DNA from 3 places in the Sinomonas sp. G460-2 genome. Region 3 is predicted to be linked to each of the others. Evidence: predicted binding sites of a transcription regulator. Region 3 holds the regulator's gene; each other region holds the start of a gene.
What was found. The regulator HrcA, encoded in region 3, represses chaperone genes, less so after heat shock. The targets are predictions, from matches to a motif close to TTNGCACTCGNNNNNNNCGAGTGCNAA.
Positions count from the first base shown of each region.

Region 1: a site for HrcA is predicted at 1,064-1,090, ahead of groL (chaperonin GroEL). Genes of this name have one in related genera too.
Region 2: a site for HrcA is predicted at 1,852-1,878, ahead of groES (co-chaperone GroES). Genes of this name have one in related genera too.

Region 1 is NZ_JBKZWT010000187.1:161-4,249, forward strand. Features, by position in the region: partial or broken gene ACLN58_RS15195 (ABC transporter substrate-binding protein) at 1-959, shown strand, start outside; gene groL (chaperonin GroEL) at 1,265-2,893, shown strand; gene ACLN58_RS15205 (RNase H family protein) at 3,113-4,078, opposite strand.
Region 2 is NZ_JBKZWT010000034.1:11,052-21,118, reverse strand. Features, by position in the region: gene ACLN58_RS05890 (THUMP-like domain-containing protein) at 156-1,391, opposite strand; gene ACLN58_RS05885 (hypothetical protein) at 1,460-1,822, shown strand; gene groES (co-chaperone GroES) at 2,011-2,307, shown strand; gene groL (chaperonin GroEL) at 2,389-3,996, shown strand; gene ACLN58_RS05870 (acyltransferase family protein) at 4,270-6,360, shown strand; gene guaB (IMP dehydrogenase) at 6,534-8,045, shown strand; gene ACLN58_RS05860 (GuaB3 family IMP dehydrogenase-related protein) at 8,222-9,358, shown strand; gene ACLN58_RS05855 (glycerol-3-phosphate dehydrogenase/oxidase) at 9,462-10,067, shown strand, end outside.
Region 3 is NZ_JBKZWT010000312.1:143-4,164, forward strand. Features, by position in the region: gene ACLN58_RS18740 (DUF4870 domain-containing protein) at 1-326, opposite strand, end outside; gene ACLN58_RS18745 (DUF3097 domain-containing protein) at 447-1,289, opposite strand; gene hrcA (heat-inducible transcriptional repressor HrcA) at 1,527-2,540, shown strand; gene dnaJ (molecular chaperone DnaJ) at 2,582-3,712, shown strand; partial or broken gene ACLN58_RS18760 (RsmE family RNA methyltransferase) at 3,714-4,022, shown strand, end outside.

The sequences.
Region 1 (4,089 bases), on a different contig from region 3:
CCGCGCGGCAGCTCGTCGCGGCGAAGGCGGACGTGGTCGTCGGGCCCACGGACTCGAGCCACGCGCCGGGAGCGATCGACGTGCTCGACAAGGCCAAGACGGTCCTCATCTCGCCTGCCAACCTCGACGACGAGCTTTCGGGCTACCCGAGCGGGGGCTACTACTTCCGCACGTCCCCGACCGAGTCCTCGGAGGGCGCGGCCCTCGCCGCGCTCGCGAAGGACGGCGACGCGAAGCGCGTCGCGGTGCTGCGGCAGAAGGGCTCGTACGCGCAGGCGGTCGGCGACGCTGCGTCGTCGTCCGTCAAAGCGAATGGCCTCGCGGAGGGCGGCAGCGGAGAGTTCACGGGGCACGACGCGCGGGCGGCGGCCTCCGCCGCGGTTGCCGCGGGGGCGGACGCCGTCGTCGTTATCGCACGGGACGATCCCCAGGCGGTGCTCGCCCAGGTCCACGATGCGGGCGTGCCCGGCTCGAAGCTCGTGCTCTCGGACGGGCTCATTGCCAAGTACGGATCGGGCCTCGCGAGCGGGGCGCTCGACGGCGCGCGGGGCCTTGTGCCCGGGCTGTACCCGAGCGCGGCGTTCCAGGCGGACATGCTCAAGCAGGCGCCAAGCCTCATCGACATGACGTTCGCGCCCGAGGCATACGACGCGGCCGCTCTTGCGATCCTCGCCGCGGGCGCCGCGCAGGACGACGGCGGCCCCTCCATCGCGTCGCATCTCATCGCCGTCTCGGGCGGCACGGCGGGGGTCTCCGAGCCGGAGAAGCGGAAGAAGTGCGCGGTCCTGACCGACTGCCTCGCGCTCGAATCGAAGGGCACGCCGATCGACTACGACGGCCAGTCCGGGCCCGTCGCCTTCGACCAGAACGGCGACATCACGACCGCGAACTTCACTGTGTTCCGGTACAGCGCGGACAACGCGGCGCGGCAGGCGGGTGCGCAGTCCGTCGCGCGCTGACCCCGGCGCTCGGCTGACCGCCGGGTTCAGGTCCCGAGTCCTCGCACCGGGCAGAATGAGGGCCGCGCGCTTGCACTCGACCGTGCCGAGTGCTAATTATTGACCTAGCACTCCCACAGGCAGACTGCTAAGCCAGCGGGGCCGCACGGCTCGGCAGGCAGCGTCCGTCCGCGGGAGGAAGGGAACACCACGCTGGGGTGAGGCGTCAGCCAACCGGGAATGGAACGGGAGGCGGGCGCCGGCCGTCGCGGGCGCTGCAGCGGGTGCGCTCACCACACACCGTCCCGAAAGGACAGATAGCCGTTATGGCCAAGATCATTGCATTCGACGAAGAGGCCCGTCGCGGCCTCGAGCGCGGCCTCAACACGCTGGCCGATGCTGTCAAGGTCACCCTCGGCCCGCGCGGCCGTAACGTCGTCCTCGAGAAGAAGTGGGGCGCCCCCACGATCACCAACGACGGCGTCTCGATCGCCAAGGAGATCGAGCTCGACGACCCGTACGAGAAGATCGGCGCGGAGCTCGTCAAGGAGGTCGCCAAGAAGACCGACGACGTCGCGGGCGACGGCACCACCACCGCCACCGTTCTCGCGCAGGCCCTCGTCAAGGAAGGCCTCCGCAACGTCGCCGCCGGCGCCGACCCGCTGTCGCTCAAGCGCGGCATCGAGAAGGCCGTCGACGCCGTGACGAAGGAGCTGCTCGAGTCCGCCAAGGAGATCGAGACCAAGGAGGAGATCGCCGCGACCGCGTCCATCTCCGCCGGGGACACGCAGATCGGTGAGCTCATCTCCGAGGCGCTCGACAAGGTCGGCAAGGAAGGCGTCATCACCGTCGAGGAGTCGAACACGTTCGGCCTCGAGCTCGAGCTCACCGAGGGCATGCGCTTCGACAAGGGCTACCTCTCGGCGTACTTCGTCACCGACGCGGAGCGCCAGGAGACGGTCCTCGAGGACCCGTACATCCTCATCGTCAACTCGAAGATCGGCTCCGTGAAGGATCTCGTCGCCGTCCTCGAGCGCGTCATGCAGGCCAACAAGCCGCTCCTCATCATCGCCGAGGACGTCGAGGGCGAGGCCCTCGCGACGCTCATCGTCAACAAGCTCAAGGGCACGTTCAAGTCCGTCGCCGTCAAGGCTCCGGGCTTCGGCGACCGCCGCAAGGCGATGCTCACCGACATCGCGATCCTCACCGGCGGTCAGGTCATCGCCGAGGAGGTTGGCCTCAAGCTCGAGAACGCCACGCTCGACCTCCTGGGCAAGGCCCGCAAGGTCGTCGTGACGAAGGACGAGACCACGATCGTCGAGGGTGCGGGCGACGCCGAGCAGATCGCCGGCCGCGTCTCGCAGATCCGCGCCGAGATCGAGAACTCCGACTCGGACTACGACCGCGAGAAGCTCCAGGAGCGCCTCGCGAAGCTCGCCGGCGGCGTGGCCGTCATCAAGGCGGGCGCGGCCACCGAGGTCGAGCTCAAGGAGCGCAAGCACCGCATCGAGGACGCAGTCCGCAACGCGAAGGCTGCCGTCGAGGAGGGCATCGTCGCCGGTGGCGGCGTGGCCCTCATCCAGGCCGGTGCCAAGGCGTTCGCGAACCTCGCTCTCGAGGGCGACGAGGCCACGGGTGCCAACATCGTGAAGATCGCGATCGAGGCTCCGCTCAAGCAGATCGCGTTCAACGCTGGCCTCGAGCCGGGCGTCGTGGCGGACAAGGTTCGCCAGCTGCCCGCTGGCCACGGCCTCAACGCGGCGACCGGCGTCTACGAGGACCTCCTCGCCGCTGGCGTCAACGACCCGGTCAAGGTGACCCGCTCTGCGCTGCAGAACGCCGCCTCGATCGCCGGCCTCTTCCTCACCACGGAGGCCGTCGTGGCCGACAAGCCGGAGAAGAACGCTCCGGCCATGCCCGGTGGCGACGACATGGGCGGCATGGGCGGCTTCTAGCCCCCACACCGTCTCGGGTACGGATATCCGGGCGCGACAGCGTTTCGGGTACGCGAGGCGGGCTGCGAAGCACGACGGCGGGGTCCCCACTCAGGTGGGGGCCCCGCCGTTCGCAGGGGGTAGCACGTAAGCTCGCTCCCGCTTCTTTCGAAGACGGCTTGTGGCCGAGAAGACGTACTGAGGATGTCTTCTCGGCCACAAGGCGTCTTCCTGTGATGGCTACGCCTCGCGGGTTCCTTGGTGGAAGCGGAGGCGCCAGCGCCCTTCGGTTCGCTGCCACAGCGAGCTGCGGAGACTCGAGCCCTCCGCGCTCTCGGTTCGGTACACAATCTGGATGACGTCGGGACCGAGTGGTGTTGCATCGAGGAGCTCGAACGAGACGCTCAGCTCCGGGTTCTGCACGAGCGCGTCGACGATCTCGTCACGATCCCAGAGGCGGCCCGATTGCCCGATCTCGCGGTACTCGGGGTGCAGGAGATACGCGAGCTGGCCGAAGTCCGCGCGGGTCTCAGGGTCGAGGAGCTCCTGCTCGAGTTCGACGACCGCGTCGAGGTCCAGCTGGCCGGGAAACGTCCCCTCGACGGGCCCCTCGGTCACGGGAAGCTCGCTGAACAGGTCGGCCTGGACGGGCTCAACCTCCTGCACCACGGCCGCCGGCGCAGTGGCCGCCCGAGCGCGGGACGGGACGTGAACGGGGGCCTCAGCTGAGCCACTGGCGTCGCCCTCGAACCCCGGCCCCTCGACCGGCGCGACCCCGGCCTGATACGCCGTCGCGCACGCGCGCGCCCGCTCGTCGGCGGCCTCGTTGAGCGAATGCCCGGCATGGCCCTTGACCCACTCGAACGTGTAGGAGCGGCCCACGAGCTCCTGGTCGATCTGCCGCAGCAGGTCGACGTTGAGAACGGGCTTCCCGTCCGCCTTCTTCCAACCCCGGCGCTTCCAGCCCGGCATCCACTTCGTCACGCAGTTGATGACGTACTGGCTGTCGCACAGAATCCGGAGGTGCTCCTCGGGCGTGTGCGCCGTTGACCGGAAGAGGTCGAGCACCGCCATGAGCTCGCCCTGATTGTTCGTGCCGTGCGGCCAGCCGCCGGCGTGCCAGCGGTCGTCGTCCACGTACCAAGCCCATCCGGCAGGGCCGGGATTTCCGAGGGCAGAGCCGTCTGCGGCGGCGGTGATCGTCATGCCGACCATCC
Region 2 (10,067 bases), on a different contig from region 3:
GCCTCTCGTCCGGGGTCACCTAACGCGGGTGTCCTCTCGTCCAGGGGTCACCTAACGCGGGTGTCCTCTCGTCCCGGGGTCAGCTAACGCGAGTTGAACCCACGGGAAGTGACCCTTGGACGATGCCGCACCTACGGGAGGTGACCCCCGAACGGTTAGGCAGGTTCGACGACGGCGGCCACGCGGTCCTCGCCGATGCGCGTGAGCACGAGCGTCGCGCGCTTGTGCGGGGCCTTCCGCGGGGCCTTCCCCTGTCCCGCGAGCAGGAGCTTGCGGAGCTCGTCCGGCGTGACGGCCATGCCACGCTTCTTGATGTCGAGCGTGCTGATCCCCTCGTCGCGGACCCACTGCCGCAGCGCACGCACGTTGTAGTGCCGCACCTCGAGCACGCGATAGGCCCGTGCGAACGGGGTCTGGACGAGGTTCGGGGCGCAGATGTACGCGATGTGCGGGTCCACGAGATGGCCCCCGAGCCGGTCCGCGAGCTCCGCGACGAGCCCTGCACGGATCACGGCCCCGTCCGGCTCGTAAAGGAAGCCCTCGAGCGGCCCGACGTCCGCGACAGTCCCGCCGTCGAAGTCCGTCTCGGCCACGAGCTCGGATGCCGAGCTGCCCCCGATCACGAGCGCGGCGCGGCGCACGCTCGGCCGCTTGAGCCCGTTGAAGTACAGCCCGACCTCCGCGACGTCGCCGTCGACCGAGACCCATTGCGCCTCGCACGCCGCCGGCACGGAGTCGTGGGGGAGGCCCGGGCCGAGCTTGACCCCCACAGGCAGGCCCTGCTCCGCGAGGCCCGAGGCGAAGCTGAGCGGCGGCGAGAAGTCCTCAGGGTCCCACAAGCGCGTGGTGCCGGACGTCGTCGTCGTGCGTCGCGCGGGGTCCAGCCACACGCCGTCGATCCCCTCCAAGGGCACCGACTGCGCGTCCGCGTGGACCACGCGAACCAGGGGGAACGGCATGAGGTTGACGGTCGCGCACGCGGCGGTCGTCTCGTCGATCTCGACGGCCGTGACCTCCAGATCGAGCGACGCCATGGCCATCGCATCGGAACCGAGCCCGCAGCCCAGATCGGCCACGCGCTGGACGCCGGCGTCGACGAAGCGCCGCGCGTGCCGTGCCGCGACGTTGAGCCGCGTGGCCTGCTCGAGGCCCGCACGGGTGAACAGCATGTGCCGTGAGAATTCGCCGAACTTGGCCTCGGCCTTGAGCCGCAGCCTCGCCTGGCTCAGGACGGCGGAGACGAGCTCCGGCGCGTGCCCCGCCTTGCGCAGGCGGGCCGAGATGGCGAGCGCGTCTTCCTCGCGGTACGGGCCGAGCGAGTTGAGCAGGGCCCACCCTTCCGTGGTGAGCAACGGGGCGAGCTGCTCGGGGGCTGGGTGGTCTGGGGCCATACTTCAAGCCTAGTTCACATGGGGTAGCCGTCCCTGCCGGGCCCCTCGGATCCCGATAAGGTGGAGGCATGGAGACGACGCCCGCTGCCTCGCCGACCGCCCACAACGGGGGTTCCTCCCGCGCTATCCGGACGGTGCTCATAGTCGGCATCGTCCTGGCAGTCGTCTGCGCGATCCTCCTTGCAGTCGTGCTGGGCCTCGACGCCTTCACTTCCGCTGTGTACTCGGTGGGCGGGAAGAGCATCGACGATCCCACCCCGGAGGCGGCGGCCCTGCGTGACCAGTACCTCGGCGCGAAGATCGCGGCGATCGTGGGCCTCGTGGTGGGTGGCGTGTTCCTCATCGGCCCGCTCGTCGTCATGTACCTCAACCGTGGCCGCTCGGGCGAGGACGGGGACGACCTGAGCTTCGACGAGCTCGCGGGGGAGTAGCGGCCCGCGGCCGGTCCGCGACGCGCTGATTGGCACTCGCCTTGACCGAGTGCCAGCCCATCAATAGAGTCGGGGGTAGCACTCGCCTTATGTGAGTGCTAATTGTCCAGGCACGCTCCCGGCACCCGCGACGACGGTTGCATGCCCGGTTCCGTTTTCCGTGATCCGTTCATGAAAAGGAGAGATCCGTGTCGGTCTCCATCAAGCCCCTCGAGGACCGTATTGTTGTCAAGCCGCTCGAAGCGGAGCAGACCACCGCTTCGGGCCTCGTGATTCCGGACACCGCCAAGGAGAAGCCGCAGGAGGGCGAGGTCGTCGCCGTCGGCCCCGGCCGCGTTGACGACAACGGCAACCGCGTGCCCGTCGACGTCGCCGTCGGCGACGTTGTCCTTTACTCGAAGTACGGCGGCACCGAGGTCAAGACGGGCGGCGCCGAGTACCTCGTGCTCTCCGCCCGCGATGTCCTCGCGATCGTCGTCAAGTAGTCAGCGCCGAGCAGGACTCGAGTGCGGCAGCACCCCGGCCCGCAGCGGCCGGGGTGCTGCCTTTGAGCCAAGGAGAAGCGAATGGCAAAGCAGCTCGCATTCAACGATGACGCCCGGAAGGCCCTCGAGGCTGGCGTCGACAAGCTCGCCGACACCGTCAAGGTCACGCTCGGCCCCCGCGGCCGCAACGTGGTCCTCGACAAGAAGTGGGGCGCGCCGACCATTACGAACGACGGCGTGACGATCGCCCGCGAGGTCGAGCTCGAGGACCCGTATGAGAACCTTGGCGCGCAGCTCGCCAAGGAGGTCGCGACCAAGACCAACGACGTGGCCGGCGACGGCACGACGACGGCGACGGTGCTCGCCCAGGCGCTCGTCAAGGAGGGCCTTCGCAACGTGGCCGCCGGCGCGGCGCCTGGCCAGATCAAGCTCGGCATCGAGGCGGCCGTCGAGGCCGTCGCGGCGCGGCTCGGCGAGAACGCTCGCGAAGTCTCGGGCGGTCAGGTGGCCAACGTGGCCGCGATCTCGGCGCAGTCGGACGAGATCGGCGACCTGCTCGCCGAGGCGTTCGCGAAGGTGGGCCAGGACGGCGTCATCACCATCGAGGAGTCCTCGACGACGCAGACCGAGCTCGTGCTCACCGAGGGCATGCAGTTCGACAAGGGCTACCTGTCCCCGTACTTCGTGACGGACGCCGAGCGTCAGGAGGCTGTCCTCGAGGACGCGTTCATCCTCATCCACCAGGGCAAGATCTCGTCGCTCCAGGACTTCCTTCCTCTCCTCGAGCAGACGTTGCAGGCCTCGAAGCCGCTCTTCGTCATCGCCGAGGACGTGGAGGGCGAGGCGCTCTCGACGCTCATCGTCAACAAGATCCGTGGCACGCTCAACGTCGTCGCCGTCAAGGCGCCCGGCTTCGGGGACCGCCGCAAGGCCATGCTCCAGGACATCGCAACCCTCACGGGCGCGCAGGTCGTCTCGCCCGAGGTCGGCCTGAGCCTCGACCAGGTGGGCCTCGAGCAGCTCGGCACGGCGCGCCGCATCACGGTGACGAAGGACGCGACCACGATCGTCGACGGAGCCGGCTCGTCCGAGGATGTCGCGGCGCGCGTCGCGCAGCTCCGTGCTGAGCTCACGCGCACCGACTCCGACTGGGATCGCGAGAAGCTCCAGGAGCGCCTCGCGAAACTCGCGGGCGGCATCGGCGTCATCAAGGTCGGCGCGGCCACCGAGGTCGAGCTCAAGGAGAAGAAGCACCGCATCGAGGACGCCGTCTCGGCGACCCGCGCGGCGCTCGAGGAGGGCATCGTGGCCGGCGGCGGTTCCGCCCTCGTCCACGCGGTCCGCGTCCTCGACGAGAACGAGGCCATCACGTCGCTTGAGGGCGACGTGGCCGTCGGCGCGAACATCGTGCGCCGCGCGCTCGTTCAGCCGCTCCGCTGGATCGCGCACAACGCGGGCTTCGACGGCTACGTCGTCGCGGCGCGCGTGGCCGAGGCCGAGGTCAACCACGGCTTCAATGCCAAGACGGGCCAGTACGAGGACCTCATCGCGGCGGGCGTCATCGACCCCGTCAAGGTGACCCGCTCGGCCCTGCGCAACGCGGCGTCGATCGCGGCGCTCGTGCTCACCACGGAGACGCTTGTCGCTGACAAGCCGTCCGAGGACGAGCCCGCGGGCCACAGCCACTAGGCCGCGTAGCCCCACAGCACGCCACGCGGCAGGATCGCGCAGTCTGCACAACTTGAGCACGCCCCTCGCGGGGGCCGTCCCAGCTCGCTGGGACGGCCCCCGTTGCTTTGGCGCGCGGTGCGGCGGCCCGCACCGCGGGGGCGCCCACCACTGTGGGCCAGCCGCCGAGCGCCCACCAACGGGGGTTCACACCCGGAAGCTATGGCCTTCACAAGATACGCACAGGCTCTCGCGGGGGAATGGTGGGGCAGAACGAAACGAGGAGATGCGCGCGTGACGACCGAGACGACCGACTTGCCAACGCCTGCTGAACGGACGACGGCGGCACGTCACCCTGGGCGCGGCACGGAGCCTTCCGCCGCGGCGCCGAGGAAGTTTCGGCCGGAGATCCAGGGCCTTCGGGCCGTCGCCGTGCTCCTCGTGGTCCTGTACCACGTGTGGCTCGGGCGCGTCTCGGGCGGCGTGGACGTCTTCCTCATGATCTCGGCATTCCTCATGACCGGCCAGTTCGTGGCCCGGCATCGCCGCGGCGAGCGGACCAAGCTCGTCAAGCACTGGCTCCACGTCTTCCGCCGGCTCATGCCCGCGGCCGTCGTGACGATCGCGGGCACGATCGCCGCGACCGTCCTGTTCCTGCCTGCGACCCGGTGGTCGGCCGTCCTCCAGCAGGGCTTCGCCTCACTCGCGTACGCCGAGAACTGGCTCCTGCAGAGCGACGCCGTGAACTACTACGCGCAGAACCACGAGCTCGCGAGCCCGTTCCAGCACTTCTGGTCGCTCTCGATCCAGGGCCAGATCTTCATCCTCTTCCCGCTCCTCTTTGTGGCGCTCGGCGCGATCGCGCGGCGGTTCCGGCTCCGCTACGAGCGGCTGCTCGGCTACGCGTTCGGGGCGGTGTTCGCGGCGTCGTTCATCTACTCGGTGATCGACACGCTCGTGAACCAGGTCCAGGCCTACTTCTCCCTTCCGGCCCGCGTGTGGGAGTTCGCGCTCGGGAGCCTCCTCGCCCTCGTGATCGACCGTGTGCGGATTCGCCCATGGATCGCGGTCCTCATCGGATGGCTGGGCGTCGCCTCGATCGTCGCGTGCGGCATCGTGCTCAACGTCGAGACGGCGTTCCCGGGCGCGATCGCGCTGTGGCCCACGCTGTCCGGCGCCGCCGTCATCCTCGCCGCCCAGCACGGCGGCCGGTTCGGCGTGCACCGCTTCCTCGCGTCCCGGCCGCTCCGCAAGCTCGGTGACATCTCCTACGGGCTCTACCTGTGGCACTGGCCAGTGCTCGTGATCGCGCTCACGTGGCGCGACGAGGAGCGCGCCGGCTGGCTTCTCGGGACGTGCGCGATCCTGCTCTCGCTCGTGCTCGCGTGGGCCACGATCCGGTTCGTGGACCGTCCGTGGCGCGCGTGGAAGTGGCCCGAGGTTCGGCTCCGGAATGGGGTGGTCGGGGTGGTCGCCTGCGCGCTCGTCGCGATCGTCCCCATCGCCGGGGTGCAGGCGACCATCCAGACGAAGTCGAGCGCGGCCGAGGCGAAGGCGGACGTCAACAACCCCGGGGCCGCCGTGCTCGTCCCCGGCTACACGAACCAGGCGTCCCCGACCGCGCAGCTGCTCCCGCTCGCCCAGAACCTCCCGAACGACTGGTATTCGCCGCCGTCGAAGTGCTCGGCGGATCTCAAGGTCCCCGCGAGCATCCAAGGCAATTGCCTCATGACCAACGCGGGGTCGAGCGCCTCGAAGACGATCGTCGTCGTCGGCGATTCCCACGCCGAGCAGTGGACCGCCGCGCTCGCGCCGGTGGCCGCTCAGCACGGCTGGCGCGTCGTGACGATCCTCATGGGCGGATGCATCTACACGCCGAGCGTCACGGCGCCGAATACCGCGTGCAACAAGTTCAACGCGGACGTGTCTGCGTACCTCGCCGCCAACCCGCCGAGCGCGGTGTTCATGGTCGGGACTGTGGCGTCGGCGTCGTCGTCGGCGGAGACGCTCACGCCGGGGCTCGACCAGTCGGTCGCCGCTCTCACGGCGAAGGGCACCGAGGTCGTCGCGATCCGCGACAACCCGCGCTACACGTTCGACATGGCGGACTGCGTGGTGCGGAACGGCGCGTCGAGCGCGGAGTGCAACCCGTCGCTCTCGAGCGTGCTCGCGCAGCAGGATCCCCTCCAGGCGTTCGCCGCGGAGCATACGGACCACTTCGCGGCCATCGACATGACTGACCTCGTATGCCCCAACGGCACGTGCACCGGCGTGATCGGGAACATGTACGTCTACCTGGACGACAATCACCTCACGCGGACCTATGCGGCGTCGATGTCGTCCCAGCTCGGCGAGCGGGTCCTCGCCGCGACGGGGTGGTCGTGACGCGTCGCTGACTGTGGCTTTCGTCACCGCAGGGTCCTACGGAATACCAGCGCGGTGCAGGGAAGTTTAGGATAGAAAGCACCGCAGCAGACCAGTCCCGTAACTACTGGCTGGTCATCAGCACTTCTGTCAGTTCGCGCCGCACCCTACCGGCGCACGGCCAAGGAGCACTCATGACCACCGCCCCTGAGCACGACCCGTTCGGCTTCCTGGGACTCACCTACGATGACGTCCTGCTGCTGCCCGGCCCCACGGACGTTATCCCGTCCGAAGCGGACACGTCGACCCGCCTCTCGCGCCGCATCCGCCTCGGCATCCCGGTCCTTTCCGCGGCGATGGACACCGTGACCGAGGCCCGCATGGCGATCAGCCTCGCGCGTCAGGGCGGCATCGGCATCCTGCACCGCAACCTTTCCATCCAGGATCAGGCGGAGCAGGTCGATCAGGTCAAGCGCAGCGAGTCCGGGATGATCACGAAGCCCGTCACGGTCTCGCCGGACGCGACCCTCCGCGAGCTCGACGACCTGTGCGCGCACTACCGCGTCTCGGGCCTCCCCGTGGTAGACGAGAACCGGCGCCTCCTCGGCATCATCACGAATCGCGACACGCGCTTCATCGCGCACGAGGAGTTCGCGACCCGCAAGGTCTACGAGGTCATGACGCCCATGCCGCTCGTGACGGCGAAGGTCGGCGTGGGCCGCGACGAGGTCATCGGCCTCCTCGGCAAGCACCGCATCGAGAAGCTTCCGCTCGTGGACGACGAGGGAATCCTCCAGGGCCTCATCACGGTCAAGGACTTCGAGAAGGCCGACCTGTACCCGAACGCGACGAAGGACGAGGCGGGCCGGCTCCGCGTCGGCGCCGCGGTCGGCTTCTTCGGCGAGGGCTACGAGCGCGCCATGACGATGGTCGAGGCCGGCGTGGACGTCCTCGTCGTCGACACGGCGAACGGTTACAGCCAGGGCGTGCTCGAAATGATCGCGCGCCTCAAGAGGGACCCCGCCGCGGCGCATGTCGACGTCATCGGCGGCCAGGCCGCGACCCGCGAGGGCGCGCAGGCGCTCGTCGACGCGGGCGCGGACGCGATCAAGGTCGGCGTCGGGCCCGGCTCGATCTGCACGACTCGCGTTGTCGCGGGCGTCGGGGTCCCGCAGATCACGGCGATCTACGAGTCATCGAAGGCTGCGATTCCGGCGGGCGTCCCGCTCATTGCCGACGGCGGCCTCCAGTACTCGGGCGACATCGGCAAGGCGATCGTCGCCGGCGCCGACTCGGTCATGCTCGGCTCGCTTCTCGCGGGCACCGCCGAGGCCCCCGGCGACCTCGTCTTCATGAACGGCAAGCAGTTCAAGTCCTATCGCGGCATGGGCTCGCTCGGCGCGATGCAGACGCGCGGCAAGAACACCTCGTATTCGAAGGACCGCTACTTCCAGGCCGACGTTCCGAACGACGAGAAGCTCATCCCCGAGGGCATCGAGGGCCAGGTCCCGTACCGCGGCCCCCTCGCCGCGGTGGCCCACCAGCTCGTCGGCGGTCTGCGCCAGACCATGTTCTACGTGGGCGCGCACACCATCGACGAGCTCAAGGCCAAGGGCAAGTTCGTCCGCATCACGTCCGCGGGGCTCAAGGAGAGCCACCCGCACGACATCATGATGACGGCCGAGGCACCGAACTACCGCAAGTAGCCTTCCTCTCGCGCCCCTTGTGCGAGCAAGCGAGGCGCGGCGCAGCACAGCCTGCTCGTATGCGGTTGCAGTTCCAGCCCAAAAGGCCCCTCGCCCCTGTCCCGGGCGGGGGGCCTTCGCCGTCGGAGCCTCCGGTGCCGGGTCGACTAGGTGCACGGTCGACTAAGGTAGAGGCCGTGACCTACGAGATCGAAATCGGCCGCGGCAAGCGTGGGCGGCGCGCGTACTCCCTCGACGACATCGCGATTGTGCCGAACCGGCGCACCAGGGATCCCGAGGATGTCTCGGTCTCGTGGCAGATCGATGCGTACCGCTTCGAGATGCCGGTCATCGCCGCCCCGATGGACTCGGTCATGTCGCCCGCCACGGCGGTCGAGCTCGGCCGCCTCGGCGGCCTCGGCGTCCTCGACCTCGAGGGCCTGTGGACGCGGTACGAAAACCCCGAGCCGGTTCTCGCCGAGATCGCCGCGCTCGACGGCGAGCCGTCGAGCCCCGCGGTCACGCGCCGCCTCCAGGAGCTCTACACCGCGCCCGTCGATCCCGAGCTCATCACGTCGCGCCTCGCCGAGATCCGCGAGGCGGGCGTGACCGTCGCGGGCGCGCTCACGCCGTCGGGCACGGTGAGCCACTACAAGACGGTGCTCGCGGCCGGCGTCGATCTCTTCGTCATCCGGGGCACGACCGTCTCCGCCGAGCACGTCTCGAAGAACCAGGAGCCGCTCAACCTCAAGAAGTTCATCTACGAGCTGGACGTCCCCGTGATCGTCGGCGGGGCGGCGGGCTACACCCCCGCGCTTCACCTCATGCGCACGGGCGCGGCGGGCGTGCTCGTGGGCTTCGGCGGGGGAGCGACGACGACGACGCGGCGCGCCCTCGGTATCCACTCCCCGCTCGCTTCGGCCATCAGCGACGTCGCCGCGGCGCGGCGCGACTACATGGACGAATCCGGCGGCCGCTATGTCCACGTCATTGCCGACGGCGGCATGGGCACCTCGGGCGATATCGTCAAGGCCATCGCGATGGGCGCAGACGCCGTCATGCTCGGCTCGGCGCTCGCGCGGGCCGCCGAGGCCCCGGGGCGCGGCTGGCATTGGGGTGCCGAGGCGCACCACCCCGAGACGCCTCGCGGCGAACGCGTCAACATCGGGACGGTCGGGCCGATGCGTGAGGTGCTGTTCGGCCCGGGCCACCACCCGGACGGAACGTCGAACCTCGTGGGCATGCTGCGGCGGTCGATGGCGACGAGCGGCTACCTGGAGCTCAAGGAGTTCCAGCGGGTCGACGTCGTCGTCTCGCCGTACGCCGGGCGGTAGGGCCGGCCGGGGCGGTAGGGCGGGCTCGAATTGGGGGCGGGTTCTTGACGCTCTGCCTAAACTCCTAGCAGGAATTCTCTTCCGGACGAGGGGGCACGGACCGATGCCAGGACACTTGGGCCCGGAGGGCCGGACGGGGGCGATCGAGCGGCTCAAGGCCACGGCGCAGCCGGGCAAGGAGCTCGACGTCCTCATCGTGGGCGGCGGGATTGTCGGCGCTGGGGCGGCGCTTGATGCGGCCACGCGTGGACTCGAGGTCGGGATCGTCGAGCAGCGCGATTGGGCCTCAGGCACGTCGTCTCGATCGTCGAAGCTCATCCACGGCGGGCTCCGCTATCTCGAGATGCTCGACTTCCGGCTCGTCCAGGAGGCCCTCAAGGAGCGCGGCCTCCTCCTGCAGAGGATCGCGCCCCATCTCGTCAGGCCGGTCCCGTTCCTGTACCCGCTCACACGGCGGTGGTGGGAGCGCCCGTACGTGGGGATCGGCATGCTCATGTACGACACGCTCGGCCTCACGAGCGGCCACGGCAATGGCGTGCCGCTGCACAAGCACATGTTCCGGCGCGGCACGCTGCGGGCCGCGCCGAGCCTCAAGGACGACGCCATGATCGGCGCCATCCGCTACTACGACGCGCAAGTCGACGACGCGCGGATGGTGACGACCATCGTCCGGACGGCCGCGTTCCATGGCGCGCACGCCGTGAACCGC
Region 3 (4,022 bases):
CGGTAGCGGAAGGGCTGGCCGCGGTTGACCTCGATCCCGGCGGCGACGGACATGACGGCGAGCGCGACCCACACGAGCGTCGCGAGCACCGAGAACACGCTGCCGACCACCGGAATGAACGAGAGGAGGTTCAGGAACAGGGCCGCAAGCGTCGGGGGAAGCGTGAAGTTGAGCGCTTCCTTGGACTCTTGGGCCGTGAACGGGCCGCGATCCTTGAACGAAAGGTAGACGAGGAGCGACGGAAGGCATCCGAGGATGCCGCCGAAGTGCGCGAGTGTGGCCCACTGGCGGTCCTCGCCGGCCGTGAACGGCTCGCTGCCACCCACGTTCCCGAGCCGCCTTTCGTGGGGCTCATGGTGATCCTGCCAGTTCTCGGGCACAGCACGTCCTTGCGGGGTCGGAGGTCTCAGGGCTTGCTCCAAGAATACCGAATCCGTCATACCGGATCACGCCGTGAGGAAGTCGATCACCTCTTCGACCCTGCCCAGCAGCGCGGGTTCGAGATCCGCGTACGTCCGCACCGCGCCGAGGAGCTTCTGCCAGCCCAGCCCGATGTCCTCGGCGGTCGCATGGGGCCAGCCGAAGGCCCGGAGGATCCCGGTCTTCCAGTCGGTCCCTCGGGGCACAGCCGGCCACGCGGGGATGCCGAGGGTCTGCGGGCGGATGGCCTGCCACACGTCAACGTACGGGTGGCCGACGATGAGCACGTTGCCCGCGGCGCCCGGCACGGCGAGGGCCCGCTCGGCGATGCGGCTCTCCTTCGAGCCCGCCACGAGGTGGTCCACGAGGATGCCGAGCCGGCGCTCGGGGCCGGGTCGGAAGTCGGCCACCGCCGCCGCGAGGTCATCGACGCCGTGCAGCGGCTCGACCACGATCCCCTCGATCCGCAGGTCGTCCCCCCAAACCCGCTCGACGAGTTCGGCGTCATGCTTGCCTTCGACCCAGATGCGGCTCGCGCGCGCAACGCGGGCCCGAGCGCCGTCGACCGCTACGGATCCCGAGGCCGTCCGCTTCGGGCCCGAATTCGCGGCCCGGGCGGCCGGGGGAGTGAGGCGGATGGGCCGCCCCTCGAGGAGGAATCCATGGCCCAGCTCGAAGGAGCGCGAGCGCCCCCGACGGTCCTCGAGGGCGAAGACATGCATGCCGCCCGACTTCTCGACGCGGGTGACGGCTCCGACCCAGCCGCTCTGCGAGTCCTCAAGCACCATGCCGAGCTCGATCGGCACGTCCGGGGGAGCGGTCTTCTTGGGGGCCGTGAGGTCGATCGGCCCCCACTGGTCGTAGGACATTGAGGTCCGTTCTCCCTTGCTGCCGAGCTTGTCGCTCAGCTGCCGCTGAGCGGATCCGCTCCATGGTACGCGGGCGGCCGCGGACGCGGTCCCCGACGGGCGCGGCGTGTCCCGTATGCTGGGTTGCTCCGGGGCGGGGCGCATAATGGATCTAGCACTTGGGGAGAGAGAGTGCTAACAAATCGCTCGGAAGCATGCGCACGTCGCGCTGCCGATGTCGTCCTCAGGGGAGGTGGAATGAACGAGCCGCGAAAGCTCGAGGTGCTCCGGGCCATCGTCGACGACTACGTCCACTACCGCGAGCCCGTCGGCTCGAAGGCTCTCGTGGAGCGCCACCGGCTGGGGGTTTCGAGCGCGACGATCCGCAACGACATGGCGACGCTCGAGGACGAGGGGCTCATCATGGCCCCGCACACGAGTGCGGGCCGCGTCCCGACGGACAAGGGCTACCGCGTGTTCGTCGACCAGCTCTCGACCGTCCGCCCGCTTTCGGCAGCCGAGCGGCACGCGATCCAGTCGCTCCTCGAGGGCGCCGACGATCTCGACGACGTCCTAGAGCGGACCGTTAGGCTGCTGTCCCACCTGACCAATCAGGTCGCCGTCGTCCAGTATCCGCAACTCGGGCGCGCCCATGTTCGGCACATCGAGGCTGTGGGCCTCGCGCCGCGCCAGGTCCTGCTCGTGCTCATCGCGGACAGCGGGACGGTCGAGCAGCGAGTCGTGACGGTGGGCGAGGATCTCGACCTCGATCGCCTCGCGTTCCTGCGCCAGAGCTTCCTCGCGTCCGCCGGCGGGCAGCCCGTCGGCCAGCTTGGGGCCAACCTCGCGAGCGTCATGGATACCCTCCTGCCGGAGGACAAGGCCGTTGCGGCCGAGCTCGCGGCAGGGCTCGGTGCCCTCGCAGCGTCGAGCCGAGAAGACCGCATCGTCACGGCCGGGACCGCGTACCTCGCGCGGTCGAACAGCGACTTCCTGCTGAGCATCTCGCCCGTGCTCGAGGCGCTTGAGGAGCAGGTCGTGCTCCTCCGCCTCCTCTCGGAGATGGCCAGCGATCCGCGCGGCGTGGCCGTAGCGATCGGGCACGAGACCGCCGCGGATTCGCTCCTCGAGACCTCAGTCGTGGCCACCGGCTACGGACGGGACGACGCCAAGATCGGCATCTTGGGCCCCACCCGCATGGACTACCCGGCGTCGATGGCCGCAGTGCGCGCCGTGGCACGGTACCTCTCCAAGATCCTCGCCGGAAGCTGAACGCCGGAAGCAGAAGCTGAAGGCTGAAGAGAAAGAAGACAGTGAGCAGCCACTACGAAACCCTCGGCGTGTCCCCGGATGCGAGCGGCGAGGAGATCAAGAAGGCCTACAGAAAGCTGGCCCGCAAGTACCACCCGGACGTCAACCCGGGTGAGGAGGCGTCCGAGCGCTTCAAGGCGGTCACCCACGCCTACGAGGTCCTCTCCGACCCGGACAAGCGCCGGATCTACGACACGACCGGCAACGAGAACGGCACGGACAACGGCTTCTCGGGCGCCTACAACGGCGCGGGCTTCGCGTTCCAGGACATCTTCGAGACGTTCTTCGGGGGCGGCGGGCAGCAGTCCGGCCCCGCGTCCCGAGTCCGCCGCGGCCAGGACGCGCTCATTGCCGTCCGCATCGAGCTCAAGGACGCTGTGTTCGGCGTCAACAAGAAGATCGAGGTCGACACCGCCGTGCTGTGTACACGGTGTGACGGCTCGTGCTGCGAGCCCGGCACCGAACCGGTTCGCTGCGCCGTGTGCGGCGGCTCGGGGCACGTCCAGCGCGCGGTCCGCTCGATCCTCGGCCAGGTCATGACCACGGCCACCTGCCCCACGTGCAACGGCTTCGGCACCGAGATCCCGAGCCCGTGCAACGAGTGCGGCGGCGAGGGCCGCGTCCGCAGCCGGCGCGCGCTCACCGTCAAGATCCCCGCCGGCGTCTCGACAGGGACCCGCATCCAGCTCGCGGGCCAAGGCGAGGCGGGCACCGCTGGCGGGCCGTCCGGCGACCTCTATGTTGAGATCCGCGTCGCCACCCACACCACGTTCACGCGCGACGGCGACCAGCTGCACGCGACCCTGAGCGTCCCCATGACGGCCGCGGCCCTCGGAACAGAGCTCACGCTCGAGACGTTCGACGGCGAGCAGTCCATCACGCTCCGCCCCGGCACCCAGTCCGGCGACGTCGTCACGCTTCCCCACCTCGGCGTCGCCCGACTCCGCGGCGCGGGCCGCGGCGACCTGCTCGTCCACGTCAACGTCGAGGTCCCCACGAAGCTGGACCCCGAGCAGGAGGAGCTGCTCCGCCAGCTCGCGAAGCTCCGCGGCGAGCACGTGGCCGAGGGCAAGCTCGTGGGCACGGGCGGGGGAGTGTTCGCCAAGCTGCGCGACAGGTTCGGAAACCTCTGACGTGTCCAACCCGGTCTTCTTCGTCCCGGCCGGATCCCTCGACGGCCTCGTCGCTGGCAGCACGGCGACCGTGACGGGGCCCGAGGGCAGGCACGCGGCGACCGTGCGTCGGCTTGGTCGTGGGGAGCCCGTGGACCTCGTCGACGGGCGAGGCACGCGGGCACGAGGCCGGGTGTCCCGCGCGGAAGGTGACGTGCTCGCCGTCGTGCTCGACGCCGTCGACCGCGAGCCGCAGCCGCCCTACCGCCTGGTCCTCGTCCAGGCGCTCGCGAAGGGCGACCGGGACGAGCTCGCCGCCGAGGCGGCGACG